DNA from 3 places in the Paramicrobacterium fandaimingii genome. Region 1 is predicted to be linked to each of the others. Evidence: predicted binding sites of a transcription regulator. Region 1 holds the regulator's gene; each other region holds the start of a gene.
The links. The regulator HspR, encoded in region 1, represses chaperone genes until heat shock. The targets are predictions, from matches to a motif close to AAGTTGAGTCNNNNNGACTCAACTT.

Region 1 (6,699 bases):
AGGTGTTCCAGGGTGAGCGTGAGTTCACCCGCGACAATAAGAACCTCGGAACGTTCGAGCTGACGGGCATCGCACCGGCACCCCGCGGCGTGCCCCAGGTTGAGGTCACCTTCGACATCGACGCCAACGGCATCGTGCACGTGTCTGCGAAGGACAAGGGCACGGGAACCGAGCAGTCGATGACGATCACGGGAGGCTCGTCGCTCTCGAAGGACGACATCGACCGCATGGTGCGCGAGGCTGAGGAGAACGCGGCCGAAGACAAGCAGCGCCGTGAGCAGGCTGAGACGCGTAACAGCGCCGAGCAGCTCGCCTTCTCGATCGAGAAGCTCATCAAGGACAACGACGACAAGCTGCCAGAGGACGTCAAGTCCGAAGTGCAGGGTGACGTCGACTCGCTCAAGTCGGCTCTCGCCGGCGAGGACGAGGATGCTGTCAAGTCAGCCTTCGATAAGCTCAACGAAAGCCAGGTCAAACTCGGCGAGGCAATCTACTCGCAGGCGCAGGCCGAAGGTGAGCAGGCCCCGGCTGCAGGCGAAGAGCCCGCTGCCGAAGAGAACTCCGACGACGATGTCGTCGACGCCGAAGTTGTCGACGATGAGGACGAGAAGAAGTAGGAATGACTGACAAGAACCAGAACCCGGAAGAAGAACCGAGAGTCAACGACAAACGTCGCATCGACCCGGAGACCGGTGAGGTTCGTCAGCCTGAGGCGACCGCGGGGTCGGAGGCATCTGCCTCCGGCCCTTCGGCACAGGACGACGCTGCCGAGCAGGCCGCGTCTGCCGACGAGCTCACGGTCGACGACATTCTCGCCGCCGCTGATGATGACGCTCCTGGCGATGACGAAGCTGACGCCGAGAACGTGCGCGAGGCCGAGTTGCTGAGTGACCTGAAGCGCGTCAACGCGGAATACGCCAATTATCGTCGTCGTACGGAAGGCAATCGCGAGGCCGAGAAGGAGAGAGCAACGGGCAACGTGCTGAACGCACTGCTCCCCGTGCTCGACGACCTCGACCTCGCCGAGAAGCACGGCGATCTTGAGGGCGACTCCGCCTTTTCGCAGATCGCGTCGAAGCTGCGCCAAACGGTGGAGCGTCTCGGTCTCGCGAAGTTCGGTGCCGAGGGTGAGGCGTTTGACCACAATCAGCACGAGGCGATCTTCCAACAGCCGAGCCAGGACGTGGAGACAGAGACCATCGTCGACGTCGTTCAGACCGGATACTTTGTGGGAGACTCTCTGCTGCGAGCGGCCAAGGTGGTCGTCGCTGTTCCTGCCGAGTAGGTGCCATGGCCAGTCAAGATTGGTTCGACAAGGACTTCTACAAAGTTCTCGGTGTCGACAAGAGCGTGAGCCAGGCAGATCTCAAAAAGACCTACCGCAAACTGGCTCGCAAATACCACCCAGATTCACACCCGGGTGACGTCGCAGCTGAGTCGAAGTTCAAAGAGATCTCTGAGGCATACTCGGTGCTCTCCGACGAGGCGCAGCGCAAGGAATACGATCAGGTTCGCGCGATGGGGTCCGGCGCCCGATTCACGGCGCCGGGCTCCGGCGGCGGTAGCAATGGCGGCTTCGAGGACGTCTTCGGTGGAATGTTCGGCGGCGGAGGAGGCGGCGGCTACCAGCAGGCCGACTTCGACGACATCCTCGGCGGAATGTTCGGCGGGGGTCGCTTCGGGCAGCCGAGCGGTGGATACCGCGGCTTCGGCGGGCCGACGCCTGGGCGTGATGTGACAGCATCCACGACCCTTGACTTCATGACCGCCACCAAGGGTGACACGATCACTCTGCAGACGGCCGATGGGCGGCCCATCAAGGTGAAGATTCCTGCGGGGGTCTCTGATGGGCAGAAGATCAAGCTGCGCGGAAAAGGGCAGCCCTCACCTGATGGCGGCGAGCCAGGCAACATCGTTCTCACGGTTCACGTGCGCAAGCACCCCGTGTTCGAACGTGAGAACCTGAACCTGCGGGTGCGCGTTCCCGTGACTTTCGTCGAGGCGGCCCTCGGCGCGACGATCGAAGTGCCGACGCTTGAGGGTCCTCCCGTGAAGCTCAAAGTGGCTGCCGGCACGCCGAGCGGTCGTGTGCTCCGCGTCAAGGGCCGTGGCGTGGAGACGTCAAAGGGAAAGGGCGATCTTCTTGCCGAGATTCAGGTGGCCGTTCCGGCCCACCTGTCACCGGAAGCCGAAGCCGCGCTCAGGGCCTTCCACGATCTTGAGCCGGGCGAGAACCCCCGTGATGAGATTCTTGCGAGGGCACGAGGCTGACCATGGACGAGAACTCACCGATCTTCGCCATCGCGGTCGCCGCCGAGCTTGCGGGAATGCACCCGCAGACGCTCCGGCAGTACGACCGCATCGGGCTCGTGCAGCCTCAGCGAACGGCCGGTCGTTCTCGCCGCTACTCCATGCGAGACGTTGAGCAGCTGCGCGAAGTGCAGCGCCTCAGCGGCGAAGGCGTGAGTCTTGAGGGAATCGCCCGCATTCTGAGTCTCGAGAATGAGGTAACACGACTCTCCGGTCGTGTGCGCGAGCTCGAGAACGCTCTCGCGGACCAAGTGCTGAAGGCTCAGGGGCGGCGGGTTTTCGCCGCAGGCGAGCATGGCGACGTCATTCCTCTGAGAAGCGGAACACGCACGCAGAGGCGCACGGAAGTCGTCGTCTGGCGACCGCGCCGAAACGGCGACGTGTAGCAAAGCTCGCACAGCGCCGGCCACCGATACGCTCGGTGGCCGGCGCTGTGCCTATGGGGACGGGTACCACTTCCCACAGACAGTCATCCGCTCGTCTGCGACAGTGAGAGAACGAGCAGAACAGGAGCACGGTCGTGTCGAACCAGTACCCGGGTTACCCGCATCCGCCATACGGCCACGGTGCACAGGGGCCCGGCATGCCACCTGGCCCTCCGTATGCGCCGCTGCCGAATCAACCGTACCGCCCCATGGCTCGCACGCGTCCGCCACTTACCCGCACTCAGAAACGGGCAGCTCTTTGGTCGGGTGCCCTCGGATTCCCCATTATGACTCTGGGGTTCACAATCGTTGTGTGCGTGCTCGGGTGGTCGGCAATCGCGGGAATCATCGCCGGTGTGCTGTCACAGGCCGAGTACAAAGACAGTGACACTGTTGAGATCCTCGACTTTCTGAATGCGATGGGCGAGTTCTGGTGGGTCTTCGTCCTGGCTCTCGTCGTTGGACTGCTCATCTGGGGCGCCGGTTACGGATCGAGCATCGGCATCGCCAAAGCCGGACACATCAAAAAGGCAACGGGGATGACCTGGGCAGGGCTCGGGATCGCCAGCTTCGCGGGGATGATTCTGATGTGGCTTGGGCAGATCGTTCTCTCTGTCGGCGGATTCTTCGTCGCGATACTCAGTCAGGATTCTGCGGGCGTGAACGTCGTGATCTACGGGACAATCTACTGCGTGTTGAGCATCGTCATCTGGGCGGCCACCGGAGCGTTGAGCTGGTGGTGGATGGCGCACTGCATGCGTGACCGTCACCCGGCGCAACGGTACGCGGGAGAGCCGTACTTCATCTGACCTGGCACCCGGCGCGGGTTCGCCGGACGGCGCCATTGATTTCGTCGTCCACAGGTCGGCAGTCGGGTGCGGTTATTCACAAGGTGTTGATCTGCCGTGCGAGGCCGCTGCGCTGTTTGCAAAGGTGAGGTCCTACCGAAAAGGGAGGACTGCCGATGTCGAATGCCCACGATCCGCGCTCCGCGCCCGCGGCGTATTCGCCGACAGTGTGGCCCCCAGGTCGTTCGGTGCCACAGCGGATGCCGCCAAAGCTGCCTCTTTCGCAACGACAGCGCCTCAGCGCGCAGCTCGCCGGGGGTGCGACGTTTCTGTTCATCGGCGGCGGCGTGACGGTGCTTGTCGTCACCGTGTTCGGCGTGGTGTTGACATTGTTCTACGTCGGAGCATGGCAACTCGCGGTTGGAGCGGGCGAGGAATTCGTCGAGACAACGGAGACCCTCCTCTGGCAAGGAGCGGTCGTTGTCGGTCGATGCCTCCTCGCCTGCGGGCTCGGTTATGGGGCAAGCCTTCTCGCGCTCCGCCTCGGCAGGGTACGCCAGACGAACCTCACAACGCTGCTCGGGGCGGGCATCGCCTCGGTGGCGTGGTCGATCATGGCCGGAATCTTCGCGATCGCATACTTCTGGATCGGAAACGCGCGCTTGCCCTTGGCGGGCAGTCCCGATGCCGCGAGTCAGTTTCAGACGGTTCTCATCATCGGAATGGCGATCGCAAGCGGCGTCATCGTCGGCTCACTCAGTTGGTGGTTGGCCGCACACCTGCTGCGCTCGGCTGCCGGTGGAGCGCGCACGCCGTAGCCTGAGAACGTGACAGAGTTTTCGTTTGACGCGCTGCGTCGATGGCCCGACGTCGAAGCACCGAATCTCTCTGCGTCAGATGCGACAGATCGGCTCGTTCTCGACACGGCAGCGTCAGAGCTGGCGGATGCCGCTGTCGGCGACGTCGTGGCGATTGGGGACCGCTACGGTGCCCTCGCGCTTGGTGCGGCCGCGCTGCACGGCGCCGGCGGGATCCGCGTGCATCAAGATGGCCTATCGCAGGAGCGGGCCATCGCCGCGAACGCTGAGCGACTCGGGCTCAGCGACCGCGTCGAGCTGAGGCCCCTCGACGATGAGCTGGTGAGCGGCGCTCGCGTTGTTCTGCTGCAGCTTCCCCGGTCGCTCGACGCGCTCGACGAGATTGCCGGGTTGATCGCACGTTCGGCATCGCCGGATGCTCGCGTCTTCGCCGGCGGTCGGGTGAAGCACATGACCCCCGCGATGAACGATGTTCTCGGCACGGCGTTCGGCTCAGTGAGCGCGGGACTCGCCCGCCAGAAATCACGTGTGCTCACGGCATCCTCGCCTCGTATCGGCGCCCCGCAGCGGTGGCCGAAATCGCGCCGTCACGACGATCTCGGGCTGACCGTTTGGGCACACGGAGCCGTGTTTTCGGGAAACCAGATCGATGTCGGAACGCGGTTTCTGCTCGATTACCTCGATGCGGTTCCCGCCGGTGCACGAGACGTTGTCGACCTGGGCTGCGGCACGGGTGTGCTCGCGACGGAGTTTGCGAAGAGAAGACCGGATGCTCGCGTGACGGCGACCGACCAATCGGCGGCCGCCGCAGCATCCGCTCATCTGACGGCCGAGGCGAACCGCGTCGGCGACCATGTCACCGTGCAGCGCGACGACGGTCTGTCTGCTCAGCCCGATGCCTCCGTCGATGCGGTGCTGCTGAACCCGCCGTTTCACATCGGCGCCTCCGTTCATGCCGGAATCGCGCTGAAGCTCTTCGCCGAAGCGGGGCGGGTGCTTCGACCGGGCGGAACGCTGCTCGCCGTATGGAACTCGCATCTGCAGTATCGAGCGCAGCTCGAGCGCCTGGTCGGTCGCACGACGCAGCTGGGGCGCAACGCGAAATTCACGGTGACCGTGTCGCGTCGACTCGACTGATCTGTCGGCGCCGTCGATTACGCTGGAGGTATGCGCCAATACCTTGATCTGATGCAGCGTGTTCTCGACGAGGGCGTCGAAAAATCCGACCGCACCGGAACCGGAACACTCAGCGTGTTCGGGCACCAGATGCGGTTTGATCTGCAGGCAGGCTTTCCTGTTCTCACAACGAAGAAGCTGCACCTGCGGAGCATCATCGGCGAACTTCTGTGGTTTCTGCGGGGCGACACGAACGTGGCCTGGCTGCACGAGAACAACGTCAAGATCTGGGATGAGTGGGCTGACGAGAACGGCGATCTGGGGCCGGTTTACGGTCACCAGTGGCGCTCGTGGCCGACCCCGAACGGCGGGCACATCGATCAGATCGCGACAGTGATCGAGTCGCTGAAGGCAAACCCCGACTCACGGCGGCACATCGTCAACGCGTGGAATGTCGCCGAGGTCAACGACATGGCTCTGCCGCCGTGCCACACGATGTTCCAGTTCTATGTCGCAAACGGCACGCTCTCGTGCCAGCTGTATCAGCGCTCGGCCGATATCTTTCTCGGTGTGCCGTTCAACATCGCCTCGTACGCGCTTCTCACCATGATGGTCGCGCAGGTCACCGGGCTGAAGGCGGGCGAATTCGTTCACACGTTCGGCGATGCTCACCTCTACGTGAATCACCTCGAGCAGGCGAAGCTGCAGCTGTCGCGCGAGCCAGGGCCGCTGCCCACCATGCGCATCAATCCTGAGCGCACGCAGATCGACTCCTTTGAGATCGCCGACTTTACACTCGAGAACTACGAAGCGGCCCCCAGCATCAAGGCGCCGATCGCGGTATGACCGTCACGCTCGTTGCGGCCATGGGCCGAAACCGGGTGATCGGTGCGGAAGGCGGAATGCCCTGGCACCTGCCCGACGACCTCAAGCACTTCAAAGCAGTGACGCTCGGCACGACGATGATTATGGGGCGTCGCACGTTCGACTCGATCGGTCGGCCTCTGCCCGGGCGTCGCACGGTCGTTGTGACACGGGATGCCGGGTGGCAGCGTGACGGCGTCGGCGTCGCCCATTCGCTTGGCGCTGCTCTCGCTCTCGCGGGTGATGCGCGCATCTCGATCGTCGGCGGCGGGCAGATTTATGCTCAGGCGATGCATCTCGCCGACCGCATGGAACTGACATTCATCGATGCCGAGCCTGACGGTGACACGCTGTTTCCCGAATGGAACGACGCCGATT
Region 2 (6,699 bases), 650 kb from region 1:
GACATACTTCATATATGTCGCGAGACATCGTTCACTTAATTGTGGGCTGGTCGTTGCGACTCGCCGCTCAATGCCCGGATGGCAGCGGTCTCGGCGAATTGCCTTTCGATTCCCGCGATCTGCCGTCGTCCGGCGATGGTCTTCATGATGACGTCACGCGACATTGCCATCACAGGGCTGCTCCACGACGTGATGTTGCCGATGCTCCGCGAGGTTCTCTGCAGCTGCTCAGCCTCGGGTTTGCGCACACGACTGTACGTGTCGAGTACACGGCCCAGCTGTCCGGCGTCGGTGAGGTCTGCGGTGCGCAGGAGGTCGGCGAGCGTGATGGCATCGAGCATTGCCTGCCCCGACCCGCGTCCGAGATTCGGTGTCGTCGCGTGCGCGGCGTCGCCCAGCAGGATCACACGTCCCTTGCCCCACCTCGCGATCGGGTCGAGGTCACGTACCGTGTGGTGGATGAGCGTGTCTGCCGGGGTGGCGTCGATGACAGAGGCGATTCCCTCGGGGAACGAGGCGAAACGGCGCAGAAGGTCGGCTTTCAGCCTCCCCGGATCGCCGTCGAGCGGTACAGTCGGGTTCTTCATTCCGACAAGCCAATAGAGCATGCCGTCGCCGCAGTCGCCAACGGCGATTCGGTTTCCGCGCCCGAGAAACATCGCGAACACGTTCTGTCCGACCGGTGCAGGATGCGCCACGAGGGAGCGAACGTAGCGATACGAGGCAGTGCGGATGCGAACATCGGGAAACAGCTGACATCGCGTCATCGAGTTGATCCCATCTGCCGCGATCAGCAGATCGGCCTGGTCGCTTGTGCCGTCTTCGAACGTCACGGTCACGCTGTCGGACGCGTGCTCGACGCTGACGATACGACGCCCGAGATGCACGGTCTCGGAATCGACACCGGCAGCAAGGGAGCCAACGAGCGCCGCGCGTGAGATCATCACCGGCATCGGTGTCTCGTGCTGGCGTGCGAAGCCCGCCAGGTCGGCGGAGTACAGGGGCGTGCCTGCCGCGTTGAAGAAGCGGTGAGCGCGCACCTCCGCGCCCGCACTGCGCACCGCGTCAGCGACGCCGAGCTGTCGCAGCGCCTCCATTCCCTTGACCCAGACCTGGATGCCCGCGCCGACCTCGTCGAACTGCTTCGCTTGCTCGTAGACAACCGCGTCGACCCCGGCTTGCCGCAGTGCGATGCTCGCGCACAGTCCGCCGATGCCCCCACCCAGAATGATGACCTTGCCGCTCATGACGCCTCCTCGAAATAAGTTATCAGTGAATTACAACATAACACGTTATTCACTGATAACCTCGAGACATGAGTGAAATCCGCACGCGCCTCCCCGCCGCAGAGCGGCGAGCATCAATCCTCGATGCCGCCGCGACGGTGTTCGGCGAACGTGGCTATGCAGCCGCGACAACAGATGCCATCGCCCGGGTCGCCGGAATCAGCCAGGCATACGTCGTGCGAACTTTCGGCTCGAAGGAGGCCCTGTTCGTCGCGACGGCCGAGCGCGCGGTCGAGCGGGTCGCCGACGCCTTCCGTTCGGTCGTTGCGGGGGCTGATGACGTCGCGGACGCGAAGATCGAACCGCGGCTGGGGGAGGCGTACATGCGTCTCGCTGAGGACCGGGGCACACTCGTGACGCTCTTGCACCTGTTTACGCTTGGCCACGATCCCGTGATCGGCGCAGTCGCTCGTTCCGGGTTTCTGCGCATCTACGCGATTCTGCGCGATGAGGTGGGGCTGCCCTCTGACCGCGCCACCGCCTTTCTCGGCAACGGAATGCTGGTCAGCACGCTCCTCGCGCTTCAGCTTCCGGCCTTTGCGGAGGACCCGACCAGTGCGGAACTGCTGCGCGCGACCTTCCGCGAAAACACCGATCTCGTCACCCGGCTCTTCAGTCGCTGAACCGGTCGCGATGCGGTGCTCCTCGCCTTCGAGGAACACATATGGCAGTGTGTCGTCTTATGGCACTTCGCATCTCGCACACATCAGTTGACTCCCACGACGCCTACGCCCAGTCGCGATGGTGGAGCGAGGTTCTCGGTTACAGTGAAGACAGCGAAGACCCGAATCTGCCTGGCCACGAGGAGTGTTTGATCATCTCCCCGGACGGCGCCGTGAGGGTGCTCTTCATTGAGGTGCCCGAGAAGAAGAGCGTGAAGAACCGGCTGCACTTCGACCTGCGGCCGACAGACGTCACGCGACGTGCGGAAGTCGATCGAGTGCGTGCGCTCGGAGCGACGCACGTTGCCGACTTCATTCGCCCGGATGGGACGGGCTGGGTGGTGCTTGCTGACCCTGAGGGCAATGAATTCTGCATCTTGACTGGTCAGCCCGAACTGGATGCCCTGGGACTCTGACGCGAACGCGGCACGAGGTTCGTCTACGCGACGTCAAGGCGCACGGAATCCCAGCCTTCTGCGCCATTGGGCGCGACGGGAGCGAACTGGCCACTTTGCACTGTTCCGTCTTTGTCCGTGGCGCGGGCCTCGATGACGTGCGCGCCTGACGAAGCATCCCAGTCGAGGGCCCACTGCACCCACGTGTCGTCAGAGATCGGCGCTGCGAGCCGAGCCGGCATCCACTCGCCCCCATCGATGCGCACCTCGACGGCCTCGATTCCGGTGTGCTGGGCCCAGGCGATGCCCGCGATCACAATCGTTCCCGAGTCGAGGGTCTGACGTGCGGTTGGCACATCGATGCGCGAACAGGTCTTGACCGGTCCTTTCGCTGACCAACCGCGATCCGTCCAGTATGCGCGTGAGCGTTCGTACGTTGTGAGCTCGAGCTCAACGACCCACTTTGTTGCCGAAACATAGCCATAGAGACCCGGAACGACCATGCGCACGGGGAAGCCGTGCTCGAGAGGGAGCGGCTCGCCGTTCATGCCGACAGCGAGCAGGCAATCGCGATCCGTTTCCTGAAGAACATCGAGCGGTGTGCCCGCCGTAAACCCATCGATGCTGCGCGAAAGCACCATGTTTGCTCCCGACTGAGGCTTCGCCCGCTCGAGGATCTTGTGCAGCGGATATCCGAGCCAGGTGGCGTTTCCCGTGAGGTCACCGCCGATCTCGTTCGAGACGCACATCAACGTGATGTTTCTCTCGGTGAGAGGCAACGCGAGCAGCTCGTCGAACGTGATCTCAAAAGGCTCCTCCACCATGCCGGTCACGCGCAGGCTCCAGTCGGAGGCGTCGATGCTCGGAACCTGCAGTGCAGTGTCAATGCGGTAGAAGTCCGCGTTCGGGGTGATGAGCGGCGTGATTCCCGGAACGTCGAGAGCAGCGCCGTCGGGAATGGCCGGTGCCGCGAGTGCAGGGGTGGGCAGCTTGATGGCCTTGCGAACCGCAGCAGCGGCGATCGTCGTTGCGTTCACCGTTCGCGCGCCGATTCCGATGACGGCCGCACCGACGGCTGTGCTCGCGATGTAGACAAAGAAGTCACGTCGAGACACTCCGCTGGCGCGCTGGTCGCCCTTCGCTGCGACGGTCTGGGCAGTTGCCGTCCACACACCAAGCTTCGTAACGATGCGGTAGAGCATCAGCGCGGCGCCCAGCATGCCGACGACGGAGGGAATCGCCCAGGAGGCGAGGGACTGCTCGCGGGTCGTCGCCGCGATCGTGGCAATGCCGCCGATGACGCCGAATGTGACAAGACCCCACGGCGCAGTGAAGAGCTGAAGGGCCCCGGCTCCCGCTGCAAGCGCAGTGAGGAGCACGACGATGAGCGTGAGCAGGAAGATCTTGTCGTTCGTTCCGAAGGCCGCAATGGCGAAGTCCTTCGCCCACGTGGGGGCGAGGTCGATCACGAGCGATCCGACGGCGATGAGCGGACTGCTGGCGGGAGCGATCACCAGCGCTATCGCCTCAGCAATTGCCAGACCAGCGGCGGCGCTGGCGACGCCAGCGAGAGCAGACCAGAACAGCTTCGTTTTCAACGTCACGACGCCACGATAGAACGAGTTGTCGCGAGTTCTCTGATCGGGGCCAGAAAACCTGCACTGGATAATGGCGTGATGAGGTTTACGAAAATTGAACTCGAGCAGTTCAGGGATGCCGTCATTCCCGACCTCGTCGCCGATGGCGTTCGACTTCTCTTTGTCGGAATCAACCCGGGGCTGTGGACTGCGGCGACGCAGACCCCCTTTGCGCACCCGGGCAATCGCTTCTTCCCCGCGCTGCGGGAGGCGGGCATCTACGATGCCGGACGATCGTTCTCGTCGGGATTCAACGACGCGGATCGGCGACGCTTCACGGATGCCGGTCTCGGCGTGACAAATCTTGTGAGGCGCGCGACGGCGCGCGCTGATGAGCTGTCCCGGCACGAGCTGCGCGAAGGCGCACATGCCCTCGAGGCGCGCGTTGCGCAGTGGAATCCTCGCGTTGTGGCAATGGTGGGTCTCACGTCTTACCGTCACGGGTTCGATCGTCCGAAAGCGCTCGCAGGAAAGCAGGAGGTGCTGTTGGGCGGGGCCGAGCTCTGGGTGCTTGCGAACCCGAGCGGCCTGAACGCCCACGAGACGGTGTCGACTCTCGCAGCCTCATACGCGCAGCCCGCGCGTTCGGCCGGCGTGGTCTGAAACTCGGCTGCACCAGAGCGCGTGGCTGGTTCGCTCGTGGAGAACACCGTTCACACGGGAATGAATGACCGCGCCCAGCGTTGCATTGAGTCAAAGGCACTCAAGTTTCAACCGGGAGGTCAGCACATTGGCTGCATACTTCGGACCCGTCGGCTCGGATCCTCGCTCATTCGATGAGTTTCTGGCTCGCTACCTGCGGGGCCAGCAAGCGGCACAGCCCAGTCGCTCGATCGATATCACCCGTCTGCTCAGCAGGCGAACGCACGACGTGCTGAACGTTGCCGCGCGATTCGCCATGGAGCATGGGCACGACGAGGTCGACGCTCTGCACATTCTGCGAGTGATGGCCGAGGAGTCGCCCGCGGCCGATGCCATTCGAGGCACCGGCGCCGATCCTGCGGCCGTCGCGAGGGCCGCAGAAGAAAGTCTGCCCGCTGCGCATGACGAGAAGAGGGAGCAGCTTCCCTCCCTGACATCGTCTGGCCGTCGTCTTCTCGTCGACGCGTACCAAGTCGCGCGCGGTTTTGGGTCGACGTACGTCGACCCTGAGCACCTGTTCCTCGCCTTCGTGCTGGGCGAAGACTCGCCCGCCGCCCGCATTCTGCAGAAGGTCGGCGTGACTCCCGCGGCACTGCAGGCCGTCGCCAACGGCGAGTCGCCTGCGGGCATCTCGACGGACGAGGGCAGCTCGACAGCATCCGAAAGCCCCATGCTTGAGAAGTTCGGCCGAAATCTCACCGAAGAAGCGCTCGCGGGACGCATTGACCCCGTCATTGGGCGCCACGACGAGATCGAGCAAGCCGTTGAGATTCTCTCGCGACGCACAAAGAACAATCCGGTGCTGATCGGGGAAGCGGGGGTCGGAAAGACTGCCGTCGTCGAGGGGCTGGCCCAGAAGATCGCTGCAGACGAGGTTCCCGTGCAGCTTCGGGGCAAGCAGGTGATCGAGATTGACGTTGCGGCCATGCTGAGCGGCACTCGCTATCGTGGCGATTTCGAGGAGCGCCTCACGACGGTGCTTGATGAGATCACCGCGCGCACCGATGAACTGATCGTCTTCATCGACGAACTGCACACGGTCGTCGGGGCCGGCGGCGGCGGTGAGGGCGGTATGGATGCCGGAAACATTCTCAAACCGCGACTCGCCCGCGGCGATCTTCACCTGATCGGCGCGACGACGCTGTCGGAGTACCGCGTCATTGAAAAGGACGCGGCGTTCTCCCGGCGCTTCCAGCCGGTGGTCGTGGGCGAACCGAGCATCGACGACACGGTGACGATTCTTGACGGGCTGAAGGACGCATACGAACAGTTCCACGCCGTGACGTACACCGACGAAGCGCTCCGCGCGGCGGTGCAGCTTTCGGCACGGTACATGACGGATCGCTTCCTGCCGGACAAGGCAATCGACCTCATCGATCAGGCCGGCGCTCGCAAACGGCTCGCCGATGGCGCCGCCGTCGACGTTGATGCGCTGGGCGACGAACTCAGCTCTCTGGAAGCGGAGAAAGCTGAGGCCGTTGAGCGTGAGGACTACGAGCAGGCGTCGCGCATTCGAGACAAGATCGTGGAGGCAGAGTCAGCGGTCACGGCTGCAGCAGACTCTGTGCGCCCGACGATCGAGCAGGCAGACATCGCCGCCGTGATTGCGAGGGCGACTGGGATCCCTGTGAATCGCGTGACTGATGTAGATCGTGGGCGGCTTGCACAGCTGGACGGTGACCTTCATAAGCGGGTCGTCGGGCAGAACGATGCGGTCGAGGCCGTGGCACGGGCTGTCCGTCGCAGCCGCACGGGAATGGGCGACGAGCGTCGGCCGGTGGGAAGCTTCTTGTTCCTTGGCCCGACAGGGGTCGGTAAGACCGAGCTCGCGAAGTCGCTCGCCACCTCTCTCTTCGGCACAGACGACGCCATGGTCCGATTCGACATGAGCGAATTCGGAGAGCGGCACACCGTCTCACGGCTGGTGGGAGCGCCCCCCGGATACGTCGGCTACGACGAAGCGGGGGAGCTCACGGAGCGCGTGCGCAGGCGCCCATACTCCGTCGTGCTTCTCGACGAGATCGAGAAGGCGCACCCGGACGTCTTCAACATGTTGCTGCAGGTGCTCGACGACGGC
Region 3 (6,699 bases), 660 kb from region 1:
CACCTTGGCCTTCGGATCCGTCGAGAGTGCTCCGTCGGCGATGAGAAGGGCCCGAGCATCCTTGTCGACCGTGTAGAAGGGCGCGGCTGAAACGTCGTGGTTGTGCTTCTTCGGCAGGGTGAGCGCGTAGAACGGCTCATTGGCGAAGGCACCGGCGAAGGTCGCTTCAACTGCGCGGCGGTCGCGTCGATCAACGGCGATGGTCTCCTGGTCGTCTTCTCCGCGCACCAGGAGGTAGTCGATCTCCGCCTGCTCCAGTGCTTCTGCAATGGCGATGAGATCCGAGATCATCGCATCGCGAGGAGTGAACGTTCCCGTCGAGAGCGAGTAATAGCCTTTGCGGTGGACGACGTCGTCACGATCAAAACGCTTTCGGTCGTCAACTCGAATGACAGGCTCGTCTATCGAGAAGCGCGGCGCATCGTGGACGGGCTCAGGGGCTGTCGGATCTGCGGAGTCGCTCGCGTGCTCGCGCGACCGGAACGCTGTATCCGAATCCCGGTCAAACCGGGTGTCGTCTGATTCTCCCAATAGGCCCCCTTTTCATTCGCTAGTCTACGTCCACTGCCCACACGCGACGATGCCCGAGATCGGATGAATCTCGGGCATAATAACCAGTCAATAGAGTTACCGCATCGACTTCCCCATGGCGAATCCGGTTGTCCAGCTCACTCTCACCAGCGGCGAGAGTGAGCTGGAGGAAACCGAGCGACTCGAGGGAACCGCGTGTTCCCGTAGTTGTTGCTACAAGGAATGGAGCACGAACTACTTGTCGCATCAACTAAAGGTAGAATGGGGGTATGACAGAACCTCACTGGCTCTCGCCTGAGCAGCTTGCGGCGTGGACTCGACTCGTCGCGGTTGTTGAGCTGTTGCCCGGCGCTCTCGATACTCAGCTTCAACACGACGCCGATCTGACGCACTTCGAATACTTCACTCTGGCCATGCTCTCTGAGGCAGAAGGCCGGTCTTTGCGCATGACCCGACTCGCCTCGCGCACAAACGCGACGCTCCCCCGCCTGTCCCATGTCGTCTCGCGCCTTGAGCGGCGAGGCTATGTCAGGCGAGTCCCCGACGTCGACGACCGCCGCGCGATCAACGCCCAGCTCACAGACGACGGGTGGCAGAAGGTGCTCGAGACGGCTCCCGGTCACGTCGACACCGTGCGCCAGAGCGTGATTGACGCCCTAGACGAGCGTGACGTCGCCGACATGAGGCGCATTATGGCGAAGGTGCTCGACCGTCTTGACCCCGATCGTCGCTTCGGCATGACGACGGGGCCCATGTAGGTGCGAGTCGCCGAAGACTGTGCATGCCCGAGCGCATGTTCGCTGTCAGCGAGGCAGAAAAGTGAGCACACGGAATAGGTGCGTGCTCATCTCCGTTGCCGTTGAGTAATACACACTCAAGTTTTGGAGGTTACCTAATGACTGCAACATTTGACCCATTCCGCGAGTTCGCCTCGTTTGCCAGCGCATTCGCCGACTCGCCCGCTGGGCCGCGAAAGATGCCGATGGATCTGTATCGCGACAGCGACACGTATGTGCTCAACGCCGACGTGCCCGGGATTGACCCGGGATCGGTCGACATCGACGTGGACGGCCAGCTTCTGACCATTCGCGCGCAGCGCCCGGTGTCAGGCGGCGACGGTGTGAGGTGGATCACCCGCGAGCGGGGACCTGCGTCGTATCTGCGCCAGCTGAGCCTCGGACAGGGTGTCGACACCGAGAAGATCAGCGCGAGCTACGACAACGGCGTGCTGAGCATCATGATCCCCGTGAGTGAGCGCGCGAAGCCCCGCAAGATCGTCGTGAACTCGGCGAGTGCCGAACCGGCACCAGAGTTCGACGACGTCGCCGCGGCGTAAGCGAAGGAATGCGACGCGGCCGCCGACCGATTGGTCGACGGCCGCGTCGTTGCTGTGCGACCAAACTCATGGCCGACACAGCCTCTCGCGATAGTGTCTTTGGTCGTCCCCAATCTGAAAGCTCTTCATGACTGAAAGCCCCCTCGACGAGAGCGCGTATGACGTGCTCGGTGTTGACCGCTCAGCGAGTGATGCGGAGCTGCGGCGCGCCTATCGGCGCCAAGCACGGCAGACCCACCCCGATCTCGGAGGAAGCGCCGCGCGTTTCAACGCCGTGCAGCTCGCGTGGGAGCGCGTGGGAACGCCTGAAGCACGGGCAGAGTACGACAAGCGCTCGTCCGCCCGCCCGGCATCAGCCGCCGACACTGACGACGCAGACCACGTGTGGAGCACGGGGCGCACGCAGTCGACGCAGCGCGATTCTCGGCCGAAGGCGCGCATGTACGGGCATCCGGGTGGGCGAGCACGTGATCGCTTCACCACGCTGATGCGTGAGTGGGTTGGTCGCGGCACGGAGCCCGTTGACATCTATGACGAAGCGCTGATTCGCCGGGCACCGAGCGAGATCAGGCATGCGCTCGCCGACGCCCTCGCCGAAGAGGCGACAGCGCGCGCGCTCGGTGAGCTTGGCATGGGATACACCGTGTGGCACGGGGTCGCGACAGACCGAGGAAGCGACAAGTGGGTCGTCGATGCGGATGCTGCCGCGAGCGACACCCGCAAGATCGACCACGTCGTGCTGGGCCCGAGTGGCCTGTTCGCCGTGCAGTCGGAGGACTGGGGAGCGCCAGCGAAAGTGCGGCGCGGTGACCTCATCAGCGAGGGCTTGGCAAAAGGCGAGAAGCCCGTGCACGCGCTCGCCACCAGGGCGAAGGCGGTTGCGCGGGCGGCACGCGTGTCGTTCACCGCGCTGGTGATCGTGCTTCCGGACGACACCCTCGACGACGCGATAACGGCGCTGGGTCGCACACGCGGCATCGCGTCGTTTGCCGTGCAGCGTTCGGTTGTCGGGCACTTTCTGCGTGTCGGTGTTCCTGACGCAGCGAGGCCTGCGGGAACTGACATGTTTGAGGTGCGCACGCGTCTTCAGAACAGCATCCGTATGGTCTGATCTCCGTCGCGCGGTGGATGTCTCGCGGCTGGGCACGCGTCTAACCTGAGGGTGTGGCGGCCGCGTCGGTCGCCGCGGCGAGCAGGAGATGATGGTGATGAGCGAGCGCAAGGGTGGAATGAATCTCGGCGCCGGACTGGCTATCGGAATCGGCATCGGGGCGGCCCTTGGCGTTGCGATGGACAACATTGGAGCGGGAATCGCCATCGGCATCGCGCTCGGAATTGCTTTTGGGGCGGGCTTCAACAATCAGCCGAAGCGTGATGATTCCGGTGAGGGTTCTCAGCCGGAACGGCCAGGGAAGTGACGAACTCAGCTGCCTGGCGCGCTGAGCAATCGGCGACGGGCAGGGCGCGCACGGCCGCAGCTCAGTCCGCGAGCGAGAGCGCGACGCCGTCGAGAATGTCGTGCTCGCTCGTGACAACGGAATCGAGCGTGCCTCCAGCCGCCGTGACCGCCTCAACTGTGCGTGTCAGAACGGTGTTCCACGTGAGAGAGCCAGCGGCGATGACGTCAACGCGACCCGGGTGCATATACGGGAGCGCGGCCCTCTGGTCCCGTGGCATGCGCGCGAGGTCGTCGCACGCGTCGAGCATCGCCTGCATGCTCAGCCGGGTGCCGTTGATGGCTTCGGGGTCGTAGCTGTCGAGTCCGAGAGCATGCGCCGTGAGCGTTGTGATGGTTCCGGCAACACCGACGACTTCTCGCACGCGGCCGAGATCGACGGATGCTGCCGCCGCATCGAGTGCCGCGTTCACGTCGCCGACGACCCCGCTTCTCTCGTCGGAGGTCGGGGGATCGTGCGCGATATTGCGCTCGGTCATGCGCACGCAGCCGACGTTCATGGAGTACGAAGACAGCGAATCGCCGTCGCCGAGCACGAGTTCTGTCGACCCGCCGCCGAGGTCGACGACGAGACGGCCAGACCCTGGGGGCAGCACGCTCGTGGCGCCGCGAAACGACATCTCTGCCTCCTCGATGCCCGAGAGCACTTCGGGTTCGACGCCGATGATGTCGCGAACGGCATCGATGAAGACGAGACGATTCGCGGCATCCCGCGTCGCCGACGTCGCAACGAAGCGCACGCGTTCGACACCGTGCTCTCGGCACTGCGCCGCGTAGTCGCGGGTCGCATCGAGTGTGCGATCGAGGGCAGCATCGTCAAAGCGGCCCGTGCGGTCGACACCCTGCCCGAGACGCACGACCTCGAGGGTGCGCACGATGTCGGTGAGCTTTCCCTCTGCCACGTCGGCGATGAGCAGGCGGATGGAGTTGGTGCCACAGTCGATGGCGGCGACGCGAGTCATGGATGCTCCTTTACAGGGGAGCATCCTGCCTGGGAACTCCCAAACACCACCTTATTCCCGTGCCAATCACGTGCGGTGATCTGTCGCCTTGACGATTCATTTGTTAAGACAATAGGATGTAAGCAGGCTTGAGCACTTCACGAGAGAGCGATACATCGACGTATGACAACGCAGAACGACGCATTCGACCTCATCACCATTGGTCGAATCGGCACAGACATCTACCCGCTCCAAGACGGCGTGGGCCTTGAGGACGTCGAGACGTTCGGCAAGTATCTCGGAGGAAGCGCAACGAACGTCGCCGTTGCCGCGGCCAGGCACGGACTGCGCAGCGCCGTCGTGACCGGGGTGGGGGACGACCCCTTCGGCCGGTTCTGCATTCGCGAGGCAGGGCGGCTCGGCGTTGACAACCGCTACATTTTTGTCGACGACGAGAACCCGACGCCCGTTACGTTCTGCGAGATCTTCCCTCCAGACGACTTTCCGCTCTACTTCTATCGCAAGCCGAAGGCTCCCGACCTGAACATCAGAGAGGAGCACCTCGACCTCGACGCGATCCGCAACGCTCGCATCTACTGGTCGACAGTGACCGGCCTGTCGGAGGAGCCCAGCCGCAGCTCGCACTTCGCAGCCTGGGAGGCCCGTGGCCGCCGCGAGCACACGATTCTCGACCTCGACTACCGCCCCATGTTCTGGGAGTCGGCTGACGCTGCCCGCGAGCAGGTGCAGAAGGCGCTCGCGCACGTGACCGTCGCCGTCGGCAACCGCGAAGAGTGCGAGGTCGCGGTTGGCGAGACCGACCCGCAACGCGCAGCCGACGCGCTGCTCGAGCGCGGCGTGGAGATCGCGATCGTCAAGCAGGGGCCCAAGGGCGTGCTCGCCAAGACACGTGACGAAAGCGTTGAAGTTCCGCCGTACTTCGTCGACGTCGTCAACGGCCTCGGCGCAGGCGACAGCTTCGGGGGAGCGTTGACCTTCGGGCTGCTGAGCGGATGGTCGCTTGACCGCACGCTGCGGTTTGCGAACGTGGCCGGCGCGATCGTCGCGTCGCGCCGCGAATGCTCGACGGCGATGCCCGAGACCCACGAGATCGACGAGGTTCTGAAGGAGAGCGATTATGTCGCAGGCTGACACCGTGACCGCAGAACCGGTGATCACGCCGCAGCAGTTCGACCAGCTGCGCGAGACCCGAGCCATGCACCCGGAGAAGGTGGCCGAGGCGCACGCCGCACGCACGCGTCGACAGCTGCTGATCGACGGCCGGCTCTTCATCGTTGCCGCAGACCATCCGGCGCGCGGCGCCCTCGGTGTGCGCGACGAGAAGATGGCGATGGCCGACCGCTACGACCTGCTGAATCGTCTTGCCCTCGCCGTCAGCCGACCAGGCGTCGACGGCGTGCTCGGCACTCCCGACATCATCGACGACCTCGCCCTTCTTGGCGTTCTCGATGACAAAGTGGTGGTCGGTTCCATGAACCGCGGCGGACTCAAGGGCGCTGCATTCGAGATGGACGACCGCGTCACCGCCTACGACATCGACGCGATCGTTCGCGACAGGCTCGACTTTGCCAAGACACTCCTGCGAGTGAACCTCGACGACGCCGGATCGGTGCGAACCCTCGAGGCAAATGCGCGAGCGGTATCGGATGCGGTAGCAGCATCCGTTCCCATTATGCTCGAGCCGTTCATGAGCGACTGGTCTGGCGGAACCGTCGTGAACGACCTCTCGACGGAGGCCGTTGTCACCTCCGTTGCCATTGCCCAGGGCCTCGGCACGAGCTCCGCCTACACATGGCTGAAGCTGCCCGTTGTCGACGGCATGGAGCGCGTGATGGCCTCGACGACGCTGCCGACGCTGCTGCTCGGCGGAGACCCGTCGGGAAGCCCCGAGGCGACATACGCACGGTGGGCTGACGCCCTCGCGCTTCCCGGTGTGCGTGGTCTCGTCGTCGGCCGCACCCTTGTCTACCCACCCGACGGCGACGTCGCGGGAGCCGTCGACACCGCAGCTGCGCTGGTTCACTCGAGCACGAACTGAGACTTGTCAAAGGAGAAGCACATGACTACACACACAGACATTCCCGTCATCTCGCACTGGATCAATGGTGCGGAGTTCGCGTCGCCTGGTGGCCGCACGTCGCCGGTGTTCAATCCGGCGACGGGTGAGCAGACAAAGAACCTCGCTTTGGCGAACGATGACGAGATTCGCGCGGCGATCACCGCAGCATCCGATGCCTTTCCGGGCTGGCGCGGCTTGTCGATGGCGAAGCGTCAGGGAATCATCTTCAAATTTCGTGAGTTGCTGAACGAGCGCAAGCTCGAGTTGGCGGAGATCATCACGAGCGAGCACGGCAAGGTCGTGTCGGATGCCGCGGGTGAGGTGCAGCGGGGGCTCGAGGTTGTGGATCTCGCGT

Region 2: HCR84_RS10980 (ATP-dependent Clp protease ATP-binding subunit) is a predicted target of HspR. The motif match lies at 4,666-4,690, and genes of this name have one in related genera.
Region 3: HCR84_RS17380 (Hsp20/alpha crystallin family protein) is a predicted target of HspR. The motif match lies at 1,388-1,412, and genes of this name have one in related genera.

The regions. Positions count from the first base shown of each region.
Region 1 is NZ_CP061170.1:2,924,104-2,930,802, reverse strand. It holds gene dnaK (molecular chaperone DnaK) at 1-617, shown strand, start outside; gene HCR84_RS14130 (nucleotide exchange factor GrpE) at 620-1,285, shown strand; gene HCR84_RS14125 (DnaJ C-terminal domain-containing protein) at 1,291-2,271, shown strand; gene HCR84_RS14120 (heat shock protein transcriptional repressor HspR) at 2,274-2,696, shown strand; gene HCR84_RS14115 (hypothetical protein) at 2,831-3,544, shown strand; gene HCR84_RS14110 (hypothetical protein) at 3,700-4,341, shown strand; gene HCR84_RS14105 (class I SAM-dependent methyltransferase) at 4,351-5,478, shown strand; gene HCR84_RS14100 (thymidylate synthase) at 5,509-6,303, shown strand; gene HCR84_RS14095 (dihydrofolate reductase) at 6,300-6,699, shown strand, end outside.
Region 2 is NZ_CP061170.1:2,273,348-2,280,046, reverse strand. It holds gene HCR84_RS11005 (FAD-dependent monooxygenase) at 36-1,247, opposite strand; gene HCR84_RS11000 (TetR/AcrR family transcriptional regulator) at 1,316-1,909, shown strand; gene HCR84_RS10995 (VOC family protein) at 1,969-2,364, shown strand; gene HCR84_RS10990 (molybdopterin-dependent oxidoreductase) at 2,388-3,947, opposite strand; gene HCR84_RS10985 (mismatch-specific DNA-glycosylase) at 4,020-4,583, shown strand; gene HCR84_RS10980 (ATP-dependent Clp protease ATP-binding subunit) at 4,711-6,699, shown strand, end outside.
Region 3 is NZ_CP061170.1:3,588,909-3,595,607, reverse strand. It holds gene HCR84_RS17390 (stealth family protein) at 1-291, opposite strand, end outside; gene HCR84_RS17385 (MarR family winged helix-turn-helix transcriptional regulator) at 801-1,289, shown strand; gene HCR84_RS17380 (Hsp20/alpha crystallin family protein) at 1,427-1,867, shown strand; gene HCR84_RS17375 (J domain-containing protein) at 1,995-2,978, shown strand; gene HCR84_RS17370 (glycine zipper domain-containing protein) at 3,076-3,285, shown strand; gene HCR84_RS17365 (Ppx/GppA phosphatase family protein) at 3,347-4,285, opposite strand; gene iolC (5-dehydro-2-deoxygluconokinase) at 4,448-5,416, shown strand; gene HCR84_RS17355 (class I fructose-bisphosphate aldolase) at 5,403-6,323, shown strand; gene HCR84_RS17350 (CoA-acylating methylmalonate-semialdehyde dehydrogenase) at 6,345-6,699, shown strand, end outside.